DNA from 3 places in the Kaistia nematophila genome. Region 1 is predicted to be linked to each of the others. Evidence: riboswitches for the same ligand, from Rfam matches in the RefSeq annotation. Region 1 holds a riboswitch; each other region holds the start of a gene.

Evidence for each region. Region 1 has a riboswitch for cobalamin ahead of OSH07_RS04635 (CbtB domain-containing protein). Riboswitches for the same ligand answer to the same signal wherever they lie in the genome.
Region 2: linked by a shared signal. The riboswitch ahead of OSH07_RS11335 (ribonucleoside-diphosphate reductase subunit alpha) and the one ahead of OSH07_RS04635 (CbtB domain-containing protein) in region 1 are both predicted to bind cobalamin.
Region 3: linked by a shared signal. The riboswitch ahead of metE (5-methyltetrahydropteroyltriglutamate--homocysteine S-methyltransferase) and the one ahead of OSH07_RS04635 (CbtB domain-containing protein) in region 1 are both predicted to bind cobalamin.

Annotation. Positions count from the first base shown of each region.
Region 1 covers NZ_JAPKNK010000002.1:72,910-78,713, reverse strand. The annotation lists gene cobN (cobaltochelatase subunit CobN) at 1-541, opposite strand, end outside; gene cobW (cobalamin biosynthesis protein CobW) at 545-1,561, opposite strand; gene cobU (bifunctional adenosylcobinamide kinase/adenosylcobinamide-phosphate guanylyltransferase) at 1,558-2,106, opposite strand; gene OSH07_RS04640 (CbtA family protein) at 2,111-2,854, opposite strand; gene OSH07_RS04635 (CbtB domain-containing protein) at 2,871-3,071, opposite strand; cobalamin riboswitch at 3,102-3,319, opposite strand; gene OSH07_RS04630 (hypothetical protein) at 3,350-3,607, opposite strand; tRNA gene OSH07_RS04625 (tRNA-Asn) at 3,823-3,898, opposite strand; tRNA gene OSH07_RS04620 (tRNA-Asn) at 3,989-4,064, opposite strand; gene OSH07_RS04615 (formate dehydrogenase subunit delta) at 4,273-4,506, opposite strand; gene fdhD (formate dehydrogenase accessory sulfurtransferase FdhD) at 4,496-5,314, opposite strand; gene fdhF (formate dehydrogenase subunit alpha) at 5,319-5,804, opposite strand, start outside.
Region 2 covers NZ_JAPKNK010000004.1:95,580-101,383, forward strand. The annotation lists gene OSH07_RS11330 (ribonucleotide-diphosphate reductase subunit beta) at 29-1,162, opposite strand; gene OSH07_RS11335 (ribonucleoside-diphosphate reductase subunit alpha) at 1,366-4,311, opposite strand; cobalamin riboswitch at 4,420-4,632, opposite strand; gene OSH07_RS11340 (AraC family transcriptional regulator) at 4,703-5,575, opposite strand.
Region 3 covers NZ_JAPKNK010000002.1:660,946-666,749, reverse strand. The annotation lists gene OSH07_RS07405 (efflux transporter outer membrane subunit) at 1-1,344, opposite strand, end outside; gene OSH07_RS07400 (ArsC family reductase) at 1,675-2,025, shown strand; cobalamin riboswitch at 2,084-2,306, shown strand; gene metE (5-methyltetrahydropteroyltriglutamate--homocysteine S-methyltransferase) at 2,412-4,772, shown strand; gene OSH07_RS07390 (heavy metal translocating P-type ATPase) at 4,861-5,804, opposite strand, start outside.

The DNA of each region.
Region 1 (5,804 bases):
CCGGCCGGTAGAAGCCGACTTCCGGCAGAACCTGCGGCTCCGGCGGCTGTTCGCCCTCGCCGATGACGTGTCTGCAATAGGCGAGCGCCCGGCCGATATTGACCGCGCCTCCCTCGGCGCAATAGCGCCAGAGTCTTTGGGCGATCTCCGGCGCCACGGTCGTGTACGCCTCCAGCGCCGCGTCCCAGCGATCCTCACCCGGCACGACGACCATCTGCGGCCCGCCGGCGCGCGAAAGCGCCCGCAATGCCTCCAGCCCATAGGGCCAGTAGCCGACGCCGCCCATCATGCGGATGAAGACGAGCTTCGCCTTGGTGACCGTCTTTTCGAGGTAGAGATCGACCGAATAGGGATGCGTCAGCTGCATCAGATTGGCGAGACGCAGCGACGGCCCTTCCGGCTCACGCGCGAAGGCCGAGGCGAAGGCGGCGAGTTCCGTATCCGCCGCCGACAGGATGATGATGTCGCCGGGCGACTGGTCGAGATCGACGGCGCTGCCGCCATCGTCGATCCGCTCCATTTCGCCGGCGACAAGATGCATGGCTCAGGCCTTGAAATGGGCCGAGATGGCAGCCGCGTCGAGGCCGCGCTCGCCGATCACCACGAGACGGCCGGCATTGCCGCCCGGCGCGAAATAGGTGTCGACGCGGGGGCCGACGGCCTGCACGACGGCGGGCGCCGCCTTGCCGGCGACCGACGCCCTGCCCTTTATGCGCAGCACGCCCTTTTCCGCCATGGCAGCGCGGACGCGGCTGCCCAGCGCCTCGATCGACGGCAGTTCGGCGACATCGACGATGAAGGTGTCGAAATCGTCGTGATCGTGCTCCTCCCCTTCAAGGTCGTGATGGCTCTTGCGCTCGAAGGCGTCGTCTTCCGCCGCCGCCCCCACGCCGAGCAGCACCGATGCCGGCAGGCCCGATGCATTGGCATGAACGACGCGCGCTTCCTTGCGGGCATCGCGGGCGACGATCTCGGCCACTTCCTCGATCTGTTTGGCGTCGACCAGATCGGTCTTGGAAAAGACGATCAGATCGGCGCAGGAAAGCTGGTCTTCAAAGAGTTCCTCGATCGGATCCTCGTGATCGAGGGATTCGTCGGCGGCGCGCTGGGCGGCCACGGCCTCCTCGTCATGGGCGAAGCGGCCGGCCGCGACGGCCTCGGCATCGACGACGGTGATGACGCCGTCGATGGTGACGCGATGGCGGACGGTCGGCCAGGTGAAGGCGCGCACGAGCGGCTGCGGCAATGCCAGCCCGGATGTCTCGATGACGATGTGATCGGGCGCCGGCTCGCGGGCGAGCAGTTGCTCGATCGTCGGCAGGAAATCGTCGGCGACGGTGCAGCAGATGCAGCCATTGGTGAGCTCGATCACCGTATCCGGCTTGCAGTCGTCGTCGTCGCAATCCGACAGCAGCGAGCCGTCAAAGCCCATGTCGCCGAATTCGTTGACGATCAGCGCGATGCGGCGGCCTTCGGCGCCGGCGATCAGGTTGCGGATCAGCGTGGTCTTGCCGGCTCCCAGGAAGCCGGTGACGATGGTGGCGGGAATACGGGCGGTCAAAGGACGAACTCCGGGTTCGGATTGGGTTTCAGGCGCACCGGGAGGCCAGCGGCCACAAGAAAGACGGTCTGCACGGCGGCGGCGATCTTCTGATTGAGGCGGCCCTGCTCGTCGGCGAAGCGACGAGCGAGCGCGTTCATCGGCACGATGCCGGAACCGACCTCGTTGGAGACCAGCACGACCGGCCCCCTCGCTTCGGCGAGCGCGGCCGCCAGCGCGTCGCCCTCACTGACGACGTCACGTTCCGCTTCCATCAGGTTGGAGAGCCAGAGCGTCAGGCAATCGACGAGGATGACGCGGCCGGGATCGGCGAGATCAGCCAGCCGGGCTGTCAGGTCGAGCGGCTCTTCCACCGTCGTCCAGTCGAGGCCTCGCCGGTCGCGATGCGCCGAAATCCGCGCCTGCATTTCAGCATCGCGGATCTCGGCGGTGGCGAGGTAGGTGGCCGGCAACCCGGTGCGGGCCACCAGTTCCTCGGCGAAGCGGCTCTTGCCGGAGCGGGCGCCGCCGAGGACGAGCGCCGTGCGCGGCGCGGAAGGTGCCACGATCTCAGGCCGTCCGGGACAGGCGCTGATAGAGCCAGCCGGAGAAGAGGCCCGACAGCGCCCATAGCAGCGCGCTGACCACCAGCGAGGCCGCGACGAACTCGCCGCCGAGGCCAGCCGGATAGGAGGCTTCGAGCGTCGGCGGCACCGGTGCGCCGATCACATGCGGCAGCACGCCGATGACAAGGCCGGCAGCCTTCAGCAGCCACGAACCGCTGAAAACGATCAGCGCAAGGCCGATCGCCGAGGCAGCGACGGTCGAGAGCCACCAGACCTGCCGCGAGGTGACCTCGGCGGCTGCCGTGCCGGGAAGCTCCGGCGACAGGCCGAGCGACGGCAGCAGCGAGGCGGCGAAGAAGCCGGCCACGCCCCAGAGCACGCCGGTGCGCGCGTCGATCTTGCCGCCGCGGATCGACATCAGGCCGAGCAGAACGGCCGAAACGCCGACCCCCATCAGCAGGTTGGCGAGCAGCGTGTAGGCCGAGCGCTCGAAGCCGTCCGCCGGCGACCACGCGTCCTCGTCATGCTGATGCGCCGGAGCGGCTTCGGGAGCGGCCGCCTCATGCGCATGGGCCTCGGTCGTCGAGTGCTCGTGCGGCGCGGCGGCGGCGGCCGGCGCCGGCTCGGCGTTCTCGAAGGTTTCGGCGTGGAGGATCAGAGGCTCGGTGGTGACCGCCTGAACGACGGACAGCGCAATGCCCACGGCAAGCCCCGCGCCGAAGGCGCTGAGGATGATCGTCTTGAACATGTTGATCCCTATGGCGTCAGTGGCAGGGCAGACCGAGGGAATGCCGGGTGTCGTGAGTCGCGTTGTGGATCAGGCTCGGCGCGGCGAAGCCGGTGCCGATGAACAGGAACAGACCGAAGGCGACGGCGAACAGGGCCGGGACGATGCGGGAACCCGCCTGCGCCTCTACACCGGAAATCGACGTGGACCGCGTTGCGGCCTTGGAAAGATTGGACATAGCGTCTCCTTGGCCGTCCCACCGACGGCTGACTGGTATGAGGCGCTGGCTGGTCTCCTGGCTCGCGGGTCGCAGCTTCCTCGACGCCTTCCCGGTTTCCCAGTGGCCATCGCGAGGTCGCTCGCCGCATACAGTTGCGGGGGCAGCTTCGGCATTGGAATCCCGCTAGGGGTCCTTCCGTACCGAATTCCCATTTCATCCCCCTGAACCTTGGGTCCATCGGGGGAACCGACGCAAAATGACGCTAGATGGATTGCCGCTCCGGCGCAAGTCGCCGCTCATTTGGCGGCGGCGGTGCCCTTGTTGCGAAAGTGGGCCCAGCGGCGGAGGATCGCGACTTCGGATTGCCGGCGCAGGCGCCGCACGCGCGGAAAATCGTGCGACAGCACCACCAGCCCGACCGGCACCATCCAGAAGCCGAGCACCGGCAGGAATCCGAGCACGCCGCCCAGCAGGAAGCCGCCGCCGATGGCGACGCGCGCCGTGCGGCTGCGCGGGAGGGAGATCGCCTTCTTGCCGAAACGAATGGATGCCATGCGGGTCGGGCACTCCCGGGAGGATTGTTCAAAGCCCGCCATCAACCCGCGTCGCGGGAGGCTCGAGGCTGTCCTTTTATGTGGAAGAGGCCGGCCCGATTGCAACACCCCGTCCTGCCGTCCGCAGTGAACCGGGAGAGACGCCGAGCGCCAAGCGCGAGGCGGAAAACAATCAAGGGGCCGGATGGCTATCCATCCGACCCCTTGATCAAAACTGGCTCCGCGAGTTGGACTCGAACCAACGACCCGGTGATTAACAGTCACCTGCTCTACCAACTGAGCTATCGCGGAACAGCGTATGCGGCCCCTTTCCTCGCCTCGTCGAGGCTCGGAAACAATCAAGGGGCTAGATGGCTATCCATCCAACCCCTTGATCGAATTTGGCTCCGCGAGTTGGACTCGAACCAACGACCCGGTGATTAACAGTCACCTGCTCTACCAACTGAGCTATCGCGGAACAGCGTCGCCGCTGCTGTGAGCGAGGCTATAGCAAAGCCCGTATCGGCTTGCAAAGACCTAAAACGCATGTTTTCCGCCCATATAGGGCAAGGGGCGCCAAAACGTAGCGTTCCCGCGGGTTTGGCGTGGGGATAACTCGAACGATCGAACCCGGATCCGCAGCCGCATAAATATCGCCGGGCGGTCTCCCGGCCGCCCGAACGCGCCTATCGCGCCGCCGCCATCTCGCGCAATCTCTCCACCGCCTGGCGGACGAGCGGGTCGAGCCCGGCGCCGCCGGCGTCGAGATGGGCGAGAATGCCGGCCCGCATCCGGGGGTCCCAGAACTTGCGCAGATGCTCGGCGATCGCCGCAGGGGCCTTCTCCGCGCCCTGGCTGGCGAAGAACTTGCCGATCTGGTTCGCCATGTAGACGAGCTTCTCGGACGTATCAGACGACATGGGCTGCAACTTCCTCGGCAATCCGATGCGGATGGGTGAAGACTTCGAAGCTGTCGCCGCGCGCGATGGCCGCCAGCGTGATGCCGGCGGCCTCGGCTGTGCGGACGGCGAGCGCGGTCGGCGCCGACACGGCGACAATCAACGGCGCGCCGATCATGGCCGTCTTCTGCACCATCTCGACCGAGACGCGGCTGGTCAGGATCACCATGCCGGACGCCCCGTCGATGCCGTCCCGCGCCAGCGCACCGCAGAGCTTGTCGAGCGCATTGTGGCGACCGACATCCTCGCGCAATGCAACGACGCCCTTCCCCGGCAGCGCGAAAGCGGCGGCATGCATGGAATGGGTCTCGCCGTTCAACAATTGCAGCGGCGCCAGCGCCGCCAGCGCGCCGCGGATCTCCCGCGCGCTGAAGCGCGTGGCCTGGTCGACCGGCGGCACACGGCGCATCGCCTCGGCGAGGCTGTCGATGCCGCAGAGGCCGCAGCCGGTCGGCCCGGCCATGTAGCGCCGACGCTGCGCCAGCGCCTGGCCGCGAGACGCGGCGAGCCACATGCGCAGCTCGACGCCGATCTCCTGCTCGACGATTTCAAGCCGCTCGATCTCGGGCGCATCCGCGACGATGCCTTCCGAGAGGCTGAAGCCGACGGCGAAGTCCTCGAGGTCCGCCGGCGTCGCCATCATCACGGCCTGCGTGCTGCCGTCATAGGTCAGGGCGACAGCTACCTCCTCCGGGATCGCGCGCTCGCCCGCCGCCGCGCCATCGGCGCGCCAGAGCATCCTCGGCACGCGGCGGACGGGCGATTTCATGGCCCTACTCCGCCGCCTCGACGACCGGCAGGATTCGACGGCTGCTGCGGGCGCGGTCCTCGTAGCTCTCCTGCCAGGCCGTCGGGCCGTTGGAGGCGGAAACCTGCACCGCCGTCACCTTGTATTCCGGGCAATTGGTGGCCCAGTCGGAGAAATCCGTCGTGACGACGTTCGCCTGCGTGCCCGGATGATGGAACGTCGTGTAGACGACTCCGGGCGCAACACGCTCGGTGATCAGCGCGCGCAGGCTCGTCTCGCCGGAGCGGCTGGCGAGCTTCACCCACTGGCCGTCCTGCACGCCGCGCTGCTCGGCATCGTGCGGGTGCATCTCCAGCCGGTCCTCTTCGTGCCAGACGACGTTCTCCGTGCGCCGCGTCTGCGCGCCGACATTGTACTGCGACAGGATGCGGCCGGTGGTGAGCAGCAGCGGGAAGCGTGGGCCGGTGCGCTCGTCGGTCGCGACATATTCGGTGACCATGAAGCGCCCCTT
Region 2 (5,804 bases), on a different contig from region 1:
GATCTCTCGTGGGCAAGGGTCTTCCTGATCAATCCCAGGCGAGCGCGCCGCCGTTCTGGTATTCGATCACGCGCGTCTCGAAGAAGTTCTTCTCCTTCTTGAGATCCATCGCCTCCGACATCCACGGGAACGGATTCTCCGTCTCCGGGAACACCGGCGCCAGGCCCAACTGGGCACAGCGGCGGTTGGCGATGAAGTGCATGTAGCTCTCGCAGAGCGCCGCGTTGAGACCGAGGAAGCCGCGCGGCATCGTATCCCGGCCATAGGCCGCCTCGAGCTCCGCCGCCTCGCGGATCATCGAGCGCAGCTCGTCCTGGAACGACGCCGTCCAGAGATGCGGGTTCTCCGCCTTGATCTGGTTGATGACGTCGATGCCGAAATTCAGGTGGATAGACTCGTCGCGCAGGATGTACTGGTACTGCTCGGCGATGCCGACCATCTTGTTGCGCCGGCCGAGCGACAGGATCTGCGCGAAGCCGGTGTAGAACCACATGCCCTCGAAGATGACGTAGAAGGCGACGAGATCACGCATAAACGCCTGGTCGGTCTCGGGCGTGCCGGTCTTGAAATCGGGATCGTCGAGATGCTGGGTGTGCTTCAGCGCCCAGGCCGCCTTGTCGGTGATCGACGGCACCTCGCGATACATGTTGAACAGCTCGCCCTCGTCGAGGCCGAGGCTTTCGACGATGTACTGGAAGGTGTGCGTATGCACGGCCTCCTCAAAGGCCTGGCGGAGCAGATACTGCCGGCACTCGGGATTGGTCAGGTGGCGATAGATCGCCAGAACGATGTTGTTGGCGACGAGCGATTCCGAAGCGGCGAAGAAGCCGAGATTGCGCTTGATGGCGCGGCGCTCGTCCTCGGTCAGCCCGTCCTTCGACTTCCACAGCGCGATGTCGGCCTGCATCGAGACCTCGGTCGGCATCCAGTGGTTGTTGCAGCCGGCGAGGTACTTTTCCCAGGCCCAGCGATATTTGAGCGGCAGCAGCTGGTTCACGTCGGCGCGGCAATTGATCATCGCCTTGTCGTCGACGGAGACGCGGCCGCCGGCGCGGTCGATGGCGCCGAGGCCGGTGGCATCGGCGACGGTATCCCCCTGCCCGGTAGTCGCGACAAGCGCGCCCGGCGCGGGAGCGGATTTGGGTTCGGACCAATCGAGCATGGTCAACTCCTTTGAAATTTTGGCTGCGCGGCACGGAGGCGCGCGACGACACGATTCTTCACCTCTCCCTGGGGGAGAGGTCGACGGCGAAGCCGGCGGGTGAGGGGTCGAGGCATTGCCGGGTGAGGCTGGAACCCCTCACCCGGACCTGCGGTCCGACCTCTCCCCATGGGAGAGGTAAAGCCCAGCCCCTCCCCCTGCCCTTACTGGCAGGCCTCGCAGTCGGGGTCGTCGATCGCGCAGGCCTTGCCCCAGGCTTCGCCGATCGGGATCGCGATCGGCTGGGGGGCCGGCTTGATCGCCGCCGGCACGACGATCGGCGCGGCGGCTGCCGGCGCGGTGGCGATCACCGCAGAGACGGCGTTCAACTTGCCGTCCGTACCCTTCAGCGTCGACTTCTCGACATGCGTCGCCGAGCGCGAGCGCAGGTAATACGTCGTCTTCAGGCCGCGCTGCCAGGCGAGCCGGTAGAGCGCGTCGAGCTTCTTGCCCGAGGGATTGGCGATGTAGAGGTTGAGCGACTGCGCCTGGTCGATCCACTTCTGCCGGCGCGCCGCCGCCTCGATCAGCCAGGACGAGTCGATCTCGAAGGCCGTGGCATAGAGCGCCTTCAGATCGTCCGGGATGCGGTCGATCGGGCCGATGCTGCCGTCGAAATATTTGAGGTCGGAGACCATCACCTCGTCCCAGAGGCCGCGCGCCTTCAGGTCGTGCACCAGGGCGGCGTTCACCACCGTGAAGTCGCCCGACATGTTCGACTTGACGTAGAGGTTCTGGTAGCCGGGCTCGATCGACTGCGCCACGCCGCAGATGTTGGAGATCGTCGCCGTCGGCGCGATCGCCATGGTGTTGGAATTGCGCATGCCGACGGTCTTCACCCGCTCGCGCAGGCCTTCCCAGTCGAGCACGGTCGAGCGGTCGAGATCGAGGCCGCCACGGGCTTCCGAAAGCAGCTCGACCGAGTCGATCGGCAGGACGCCCTGCGACCAGAGCGAGCCTTCGAAACTCGGATAGCGGCCGCGCTCGGCGGCAAGGTCGGTCGAGGCCGAGATCGCATGGAACGAGATCGCCTCCATGCTCTCGTCGGCGAAGCGGACGGCCGCCTCGGAAGCGTAGGGAATGCGCAGCGCCTGCAGCGCGTCCTGGAAGCCCATCAGGCCAAGGCCGACCGGACGATGGCGCAGGTTGGAGCGGCGCGCCTCCGGGATCGTGTAGAAATTGATGTCGATGACGTTGTCGAGCATCCGCATCGCCGTCTGGACGGTGCGCGCCAGCCGGTCGAGATCGAGGCCGTCGCCGACGATGTGGTGGGCGAGGTTGATCGAGCCGAGATTGCAGACCGCGACCTCGTCGTTCGAGGTGTTGAGCGTGATCTCGGTGCAGAGATTGGACGAGTGCACGACGCCGGCATGGCGCTGCGGCGAGCGGATGTTGCAGGGATCCTTGAAGGTGATCCAGGGATGCCCGGTCTCGAACAGCATGGTCAGCATGCGGCGCCAGAGGTCGGTCGCCTTGACCTCCTTGTGGACGCGCATCTCGCCGCGCTTCGCCTTCGCCTCGTAGCCCTCATAGGCGGTCTTGAAGGCGGGGCCGTAGAGGTCGTGCAGGTCCGGCGTCTCGTCGGGCGAGAACAGCGTCCAGACGCCGTCCTCGGCGACGCGCTGCATGAACAGGTCCGGCACCCAGTTGGCGGTGTTCATGTCATGCGTGCGGCGGCGGTCGTCGCCGGTGTTCTTGCGGAGATCGAGGAATTCCTCGATGTCGACATGCCAGGTCTCGAGATAGGCGCAGACGGCGCCCTTGCGCTTGCCACCCTGATTGACGGCGATCGCGGTGTCGTTCGCCACCTTCAGGAACGGCACCACGCCCTGGCTCTCGCCATTCGTGCCCTTGATGTGGGCGCCGAGGCCGCGCACGCGCGTCCAGTCATTGCCGAGGCCGCCGGAATACTTTGCCAGCAGCGCATTGTCCTTCACCGACTTGAAGATGCCGTCGAGATCGTCCGGCACCGTGGTCAGGAAGCAGGAGGAAAGCTGCGGCCGCAGCGTGCCGGAATTGAACAGGGTCGGCGTCGAGGCCATGAAATCGAACGACGACAAGAGGTCGTAGAACTCGATCGCCCGCGTCTCGCGGTCGATCTCGCGCAGCGCCAGGCCCATGGCGACGCGCATGAAGAAGGCCTGCGGCAGCTCGATGCGGGTGCCGCCGGTCTGCAGGAAATAGCGATCGTAGAGGGTCTGCAGGCCCAGGAACTGGAAGTTGAGGTCGCGTTCGGGCTTCAGCGCCGCGGCAAGGCGGGCGAGGTCGTAGCGGCCGAGCTCGGGATCGACCAGCTCGTGCTCGATGCCGACGCGGATGAAGGCGGGGAAATAGTCGGCATAGCGGGTCGCCATCTCGGCCTGGGTCGGCTGCGCCACGACGCCCTCGACGAAGGAGACGGCCTCGGCGCGCAGCATGTCGAGCAGCAGGCGGGCGCTGACAAAGGCGTAGTTGGGCTCGCTCTCGACCAGCGTGCGCGCCGCCATCACCGGCGCCAGCGCCAGCTCGGCCGGCGAGATGCCGTCATAGAGGTTGCGGCGCGTCTCGGCGAGGATCGCGGCGGCGTCGACATCGGCGAGGCCGGCGCAGGCCTCGTCGACCACGAGCTGCAGGCGGCGCTCGTCGAGCGGGCGGAGGATGCCGTCGGCGCCGCGCACCTGGAACAGCGGCGCGCCGGCGGGAACGGCCGCCTCGGCCGTGCGGCGGGCGCGGGCGCGCTCCTCGCGATAGAGCACATAGGCGCGGGCGACCTTGTGGTGCTCGCCGCGCATCAGCGCCAGCTCGACCTGGTCCTGCACGTCCTCGATATGCAGCGCGCGATCGGAGCCGACGCGGCGCGTCAGCGCGCTGACGATCTGGCCGGTCAGGTCGTCGACGATCTCGTGCACGCGGCGCGAGGCGGCGGCGCTGTTGCCCTCGACGGCGAGAAACGCCTTGGTGAGCGCGACGGCGATCTTGGCGGCGTCGAAGGGCGACACCGAGCCGTTGCGACGAATGACATGAAATGCCGGCGTGGCGGCGGCAGACGCCTTGGACGGAACCGGAACCGGCGAATGCGACGGGTTGGACGCGAGGGGTACGCTGCGGTCGGAATCGATCGTGAGTGACATCGGCTTCAGCCCAGATGTTGGAGCGGGGGCGAGCCGAAGCGAATAGAACGCGCGGCCCGAAAAAGGCCGCACGGTTCCAGCGCTCCACCGGGACACCCCGCCCGAGGACGTTTTCAATCTGTCGAGGCAGGTCTCCTGGCTCACGGGTCGTCGTTCTGCCCACCTTCCCGGAACCTCACGGTTCCAGTGGTCTCTCCGGACAGATACTCGCCGTTCACAGTTGCGGGGGCAGCTCCGGCTTCACCCTTTTCAGGGCGTCCCGGCATTCCCTCAAACTCCCGGATCTTGCGACTCGAAAGAGCCTCGACACGCAGATGTAGTGCGCTTCTCGGCTTTCTCCGTCAACATGTAGTTATTCTTGACTCACAACGAATCAGGTGGGCGGCCGGCCTCAGCAGGCGCTCGCATACATGCCGGTGGTGCGGAACTCGGTCGGACTGGTGCCGAAGAAGCGGCGGAACACCTTGGCGAAATAGTTGGAATCGTCGAAGCCGGACAGCACCGCGACCTCCTTCACCGACAAGACCTGCTGGCCGGCGAGCAGGCGGGCGGCGCGGCGCATCCGCTCCTGCAGCACGAACTCGGCCGGCGGCATGCCCTCGCTCGCCGCGAACATGCGCGAGAAATGCGCCCGGCTGAAGCCGGAGAATTCGGCCAGCTCCGGCACCGACAGCGGCTTGTCGAGATTCGCGAGGATGTGCTCGATCACGCGCTGGATGACGCCATTGTCGGCGAGCGAGGCGCCATGCGAGCCGAACACGTCGTCATAGAGCGCCGTCGCCGCCTCGTAGGCGATCGCCGAAGCCGCGCCGGGGGTCTCGCCGCCGCCCTCGACCAGCCGCAGGCTGCAATCGGCGAGGTGGTCGATGGTGTCGGGCCGGAGCCGCAGGATCGGCCCCGTGGCTTCCAGGATCTGGCGATGGATGCGGAGCGCTTCCTGCCCGTTCATCGAGATCCAGAAGAACTCCCAGGGCGTGCCCGGCTCGACGGAATAGCAGTGGTTGTGCGGCACGATCACCAGCATCGTCTCGCCCGCGCCGACGCGATAATTGCGCCGCTCATAGCGCAGGTTGCCGAAGCCCGAAACGGTGTGCTGAAGCACGGTGAAAGGGGTCTGGCCGCGCTTGCGGCCGTCCCAGCTATAGCTCGCGTCGCTGCGCGTCTCGTAGCCCGTGCTGGTCGGCATGGTGTGCAGCCTGTGGCGGCCGCGCGGCAGCGAAACCGTCTTCATGACCGGGGCGCGAAGCGCCAGTTTGTCGAGCATAAAATCACCCGCGAAAGCACAAATTCTCTCTGGTCCGTGCCTGAACCTTGCGCATACTAGCCTCACGCAGAGCGACCGGGCGAAGAAAAAGAGCAGCCGGATGAGCCAATACCACCCAAGGCTGCCAGCGCCCTGCCGAATTCGAGGCAATTTCGAACCTTTTCTGAATGCCCCATCGCGCCGCGCGGCCTGGCATAGCGCCGCTGGCGCGACGACCGCCCCCGAGGAA
Region 3 (5,804 bases), 590 kb from region 1:
GAGCGCCTTGTTGAGCGCGATATAGTCGGTGGCGATGGCGACGCGGCTTTCGATCAGGGCGTCCGAGGCCGAATAGAGCGAACGCTCGGCGGTCAGCACGTCGAGGAAGCTGGAGGAGCCGGCCTGGAACAGCGTGCGGGCGACGGTGTTGGCCTCGCCATAGGAGCGGGCGGCCGAGGCGAGCTTGCCGGAGCGGATGCGCTCCTGCGACAGCGCGACGATGGCGTTCTCGACGTCTTCGAGCGCAGTCAGTACCGCCGCCTGATAGGCGATGAAGCTCTGGTCGCGTTGGGCCTGCGTCACCTCGACCGCGGCCTTCAGCTGGCCGCCGTTGAAGATCGGCACCGTCAGGGTGGGACCGAAGGCCCAACTGATCGACGAGCTCTTGCCGAGATCGCCGAGCTTGGCACCGTTGGTGGCGATGTTGCCGGTCAGGCTGGCGCTTGGATAGCGCGCCGCCTCGGCCTGGCCGATCTTCGCCGTCGCGCTCGCATATTGCGCCTCGGCGAGGCGGACATCCGGGCGGGCGGTGAGGATATCGGCCGGGATGCCGGCCGGAATGGGCAGGCGCGGCGCCGGGACCGGTTTCGGCTTCTTCATCCGCTCGACCAGGGCGCCGGGAGCGCGGCCGGTCAGGACGGAGAGGCGGTGCACGGTCTCGGCATAGGCGGCTTCGAGCGACGGGATGCCGGCCTCGGTGCTGCTGGCCTGGCCCTCGGCCGTTGCGACGTCGGCGGCGGTGGCGCCGCCGGCCTCGAATTTGTTGCGGGTGATCGCCGCCGTCTCGCGCTGCGATGCCGCCGTGCGCCTGGCGAGCGCGATGCGGGCCTGGTAGCCGCGGGCGGTGACATAGTTGCTGGCGACGTCGCCGATCATGGTGAGCAGAGCCGCGCGCAATTCTTCCTCGGCCGCATCCATGCCATAGCGGGCCGCCTCGACGGCGCGCTTGTTGCCGCCGAAGAGGTCGAGCTCCCAGCTGGCGTCGAGCCCGGCCTGGAACTGGCTGGAGACGTCGCCATTGCTCTTGCTGCGCGTGGCGGCGCCGCTGCCATTGGCCGACGGCAGAAGCGTGCCGACCGTCTGGCGGTAGCTGGCGCGCGCTTCGCGGATGCTGGCCTTGGCGGTGGCGACGTCGAGATTGCCGGCGACGGCCTCGTTCACCAGATCATCGAGCATCGGGTCGCCGAGGTGTTGCCACCATTGCGACAGCTCCGGCGGCTTCGACGGCTTGACCGCGGAGCCGGCGCTCCATTTCATCGGCAGCGAGACTGTCGGCTTCTCGACATCCGGCCCGACGACGACGCAGCCGCCGAGCGCCGTCGTCAGGGCAAGCAGCAGCCCCAGACGGGACAGTCTGGCGGACGTGCGCTGGGATGCTCCGGATGGAGCCTGTCCGGAGCGCGGTTCCGCAAATTGCCGGGCGACCGGAAGCCTTTGAAGAAGCAAGTGTGAATCCAAATTAATTATAATGAAGGCTAGCTATATTCGTCGGCTCGACGGCCCGTCAACGCCGCCCGGCAGGGCGCATGGCCGCATGCAGATTGCGCTGCGGCGTCTTGCACGCGGCCTTCGCGGAGGCCGGATCTGCATGTCTGGCGTGGCAGCCGCTATGATCGGCGCAGGGAATCGCGGGCGGCTGGATCCAGCCAGCCTGCCTCACAGGAGAAAGACGGCGTGACGGTCACGATCTACGGCATCAAGAACTGCGACACGATGAAGAAAGCCCGGCAGTGGCTTGATGCCAATGGCATTTCCTATGCGTTCCATGATTACAAGGCCGAGGGCATCGATCGCGCCCATCTCGATCGCTGGGTCGGCGAGCTGGGCTGGGAGACGGTGCTGAACCGGGCGGGAACGACGTTCCGCAAGCTCGAAGACGCCGACAAGCAGGATCTCGACGCCAGCAAGGCGATCGGCCTGATGCAGGCGCAGCCCTCGATGATCAAGCGGCCGATCCTCGATCTCGGCGACGGTCGCCTGCTGGCCGGCTTCAAGCCGGAGATCTATGCGGCGGCGTTCGAATAGGCCTCATGTTGATATAAGGATATCTTTATATCCCGCTTGACGGAGGGCGGCACGACGCCTAGGAGTCGGGCGTCGTGGTTCCCTGGGCCGTCTGCGCGGCGCCAGGGCTAAGAGGGAATCCGGTGCGTCTGTCCGAAGGGGCGGGCAATGCCGGAGCTGCCCCCGCAACTGTGAGCGGCGAGCCCGGGTCCATTCCGTGTCACTGAAGCGAGAGCTTCGGGAAGGCCGGGCCGGGGCGGCGACCCGCGAGCCAGGAGACCTGCCGCGACCTCATAACGTCCCTGGGCGGGGTGTCCCGGTGGTGCGCTTGCGCCCGCCGTTCTTCGCGCCGGGATTCTACGCATGCGTCCGCTCGGCCTTTGCCCCCAAACATTTGGGGTAAGCCGATGTCTCCTTCTCCTTCCACGCTGCCTGTCAGCACGCTCGGTACGCCGCGGATCGGTCCGCGCCGCGAGCTCAAGTCTGCCCTCGAAAGCTACTGGTCCGGCAAGAGCCGCTCCGATGACCTGCTCGCCAGCGCCGCCGCGCTTCGCGCCTCCAACTGGGCGCGCCAGCATGCGCTCGGCGTCACCAACATCCCGTCGAACGATTTCTCGCTCTATGACCATGTGCTCGACACCAGCCTCATGGTCGGGGCGATCCCGGAGATCTATGGCTGGACCGGCGGCCCGGTGCCGCTCGACACCTATTTCGCCATGGCGCGCGGCAGCCAGGGCGATGGCGCGCATGCGGATTGCGGGCATCATCATCACGGCGCGGGGCAGGGCGTGCCGGCGCTCGAAATGACGAAGTGGTTCGACACCAACTACCACTACATGGTGCCGGAATTCACGGCCGGGCAGCGCTTCAGCCTCGCCGCGACCAAGCCGCTTGACGAATATCTGGAGGCGAAGGCGCTCGGCTACGAGACGCGGCCGGTGCTGCTCGGTCCCGTCAGCTATCTGAAACTCGGCAAGAGCAAGGATGCCTCGCTCGATCCGCTGTCGCTGCTGCCCGGCCTGCTGCCGGCCTATGTCGAGATGCTGCGCCGGCTGGCGGCGAACGGCGCCGAATGGGTGCAGATTGACGAGCCCTGCCTCGTCCTCGACCTCGACGACAAGAGCCGGCAGGCGCTCCGCGTCGCCTACGGCATGTTCGCCTATGCGCTGCCCAAGCTGAAGCTGATGCTCACCCCCTATTTCGGCGCGCTCGGCGACAATCTCGACACCGCGCTGGAGCTGCCCGTCGCGGGCCTGCATCTCGATCTCGTTCGCGCGCCGGAGCAGCTCGATGCCGTGCTGGCGAAGGCGCCGCGCGGGCTCGTGCTGTCGCTTGGTGTCATCGACGGCCGCAACATCTGGCGCGCCAATCTCGCCACCCTGCTCGACCGGCTGGAGCCGGTGGTGGCGCGCCGGGGTTCGGATCATATCCAGATCGCTTCGTCCTGTTCGCTGCTGCATGTGCCGATCGACCTGGAACAGGAAACCGAACTCGACGCCGAGCTGAAGAGCTGGCTGGCCTTCTCCGTCCAGAAGATGGGCGAACTGGCGAGCCTCGGCCGGGCGCTGGCGGGCGGGCGCGAGAGCGTCGCCGCCGAGATCGCCGCCTCGGTGCTTGCCGTCGGCACGCGTTCGACGTCGCCCCGGGTTCATGACGCCGCCGTGGCGGCCCGCTCCGCCGCCGTCACCGCCGAGCAAGCGCGGCGGGCGAGCCCGTTTGTCGAGCGGCACGCGCTGCAGCAGGGCGTGCTCGACCTGCCGGCCTTCCCGACGACGACGATCGGCTCCTTCCCGCAGACGTCAGAGGTGCGCAAGGCGCGCGCCGCGCATGCCAAGGGCGCCCTGGACGACACCGCCTATGAGGCGTTCCTGTGCCATGAGACCGAGGCGGCGATCCGCTGGCAGGAGGAAATCGGGCTCGACGTGCTCGTCCATGGCGAGTTCGAGCGCAACGACATGGTGCAGTATTTCGGCGAACAGCTCGCCGGCTTCGCCTTCACCAAGTCCGGCTGGGTGCAGAGCTATGGCTCGCGCTATGTGCGGCCGCCGATCCTGTTCGGCGACGTGTCGCGGCCGAAGCCGATGACGGTCGAATGGTGGCGCTATGCCCAGTCGGTGACGAGCAAGCCGATGAAGGGCATGCTGACCGGACCGGTGACGATCCTGAACTGGTCGTTCGTGCGCGACGACGTTCCGCGCAGTGTCGCATGCCGGCAGATCGCGCTCGCCATCCGCGACGAGGTGCAGGATCTCGAGAAGGCCGGCGCGTGCATGATCCAGATCGACGAGGCGGCGCTGCGCGAGGGCCTGCCGCTCCGGCGCGGCGAATGGGGTCCCTATCTCGCCTGGGCCGTCGAGAGCTTCCGGCTCTGCGCCTCGGGCGTCGCTGACCGGACCCAGATCCACACCCACATGTGCTATTCCGAGTTCAACGACATCATCGACGCCATCGCGGCGATGGATGCCGACGTGATCTCGATCGAGACGTCGCGCTCGAAGATGGAGCTGCTCGAAGCCTTCGTCGGCGACAATTATCCGAACGACATCGGGCCGGGCATCTACGACATCCACTCGCCGCGCGTGCCGGCGGTAGCAGAGATGACCGACCTGCTCGACAAGGCGGTCGAGCGCCTGCGGGCGAGCCAGATCTGGGTCAATCCGGATTGCGGGCTGAAGACGCGCAAATGGGAGGAAGTCCGCCCGGCGCTCGTCAACATGGTGGCAGCCGCCCGGCAATTGCGGGCGCGCTTCGCCGAAGCCACGGAGTAACTCCGGGTGTCAGCCATGCCGGGGAGCCCTCTCCGGCATGGCGAAAGGCGAGGCCGACAAAGGCGAGTCCGGCCAACGGCTTGCGCGGTTATCCTCGCAGGGCGCGCAGCGCGTTCAGGATCACGGCGACGTCGATCGCCTCCTGCAGAAGTGCGCCCTGCAGTGGCTGCAGGTAGCCGAGCGCGGCGGCGATCATGGCGAGGATCGAAAGGCCGAGCCCGACGACCACGCTCTGCATCGCGATCTTTGCCGAGCGATGCGAGATTCCGATCGCATCGGCGAGGCGGTCGAGCCGGTCGACCAGCAGCACGACATCGGCCGATTCCGACGAGGCGGCCGCGCCGCGCGCGCCCATGGCGACGCCCACGTCGGCGACCGCGAGCGCCGGTGCGTCATTGACGCCGTCGCCTACCATCATGACGGGGCCGATCTTGCGCGCCTCCAGCACGACATCGACCTTTTCCTGCGGCGTCAGGTCGGCCTTGAGCGCGTCGATGCGCAGGGCCTCGACCAGCGGCCTCGCCACGGCGGCGCGATCGCCCGTCGCCAGCACGATGCGGTCGATGCCGGCCTTGCGCAGGCGCTGGATGACGGTCGCCGCGTCGCCGCGCATCGGATCGGCTAGCACCAGCACGCCGGCCAGCGTGCCGTCCACGACCACGTCGACGGTAGCGGCGCCGCTTGCGAAGGCCGGCTTGCCGATCCTGCCATTGTCGCCGACATGGTCGCGCGCATAGATCGAGCCGCCGACGGCGACCTTGCGGCCGTCGACGATGCCCGCGAGCCCGGCGCCCGCCGTCTCCAGCACGTTCTGCGGCGTTGAGAGGCGGAGCGAGCGCGCCCGCGCGGCCTCGATCAGCGCCTCGGCCATGACATGGGTCGAAGCCTGATCGAGCGAGGCGGCGAGGCGTAGGATCTCGTCGGCCTCGAAGCCGGGCGCGGCCCAGATGTCGGAGAGTCCGGCGCGGCCATGGGTCAGCGTGCCGGTCTTGTCGAGCACGGCGACGCGGGCGCGGCCCAGCGCTTCCAGCG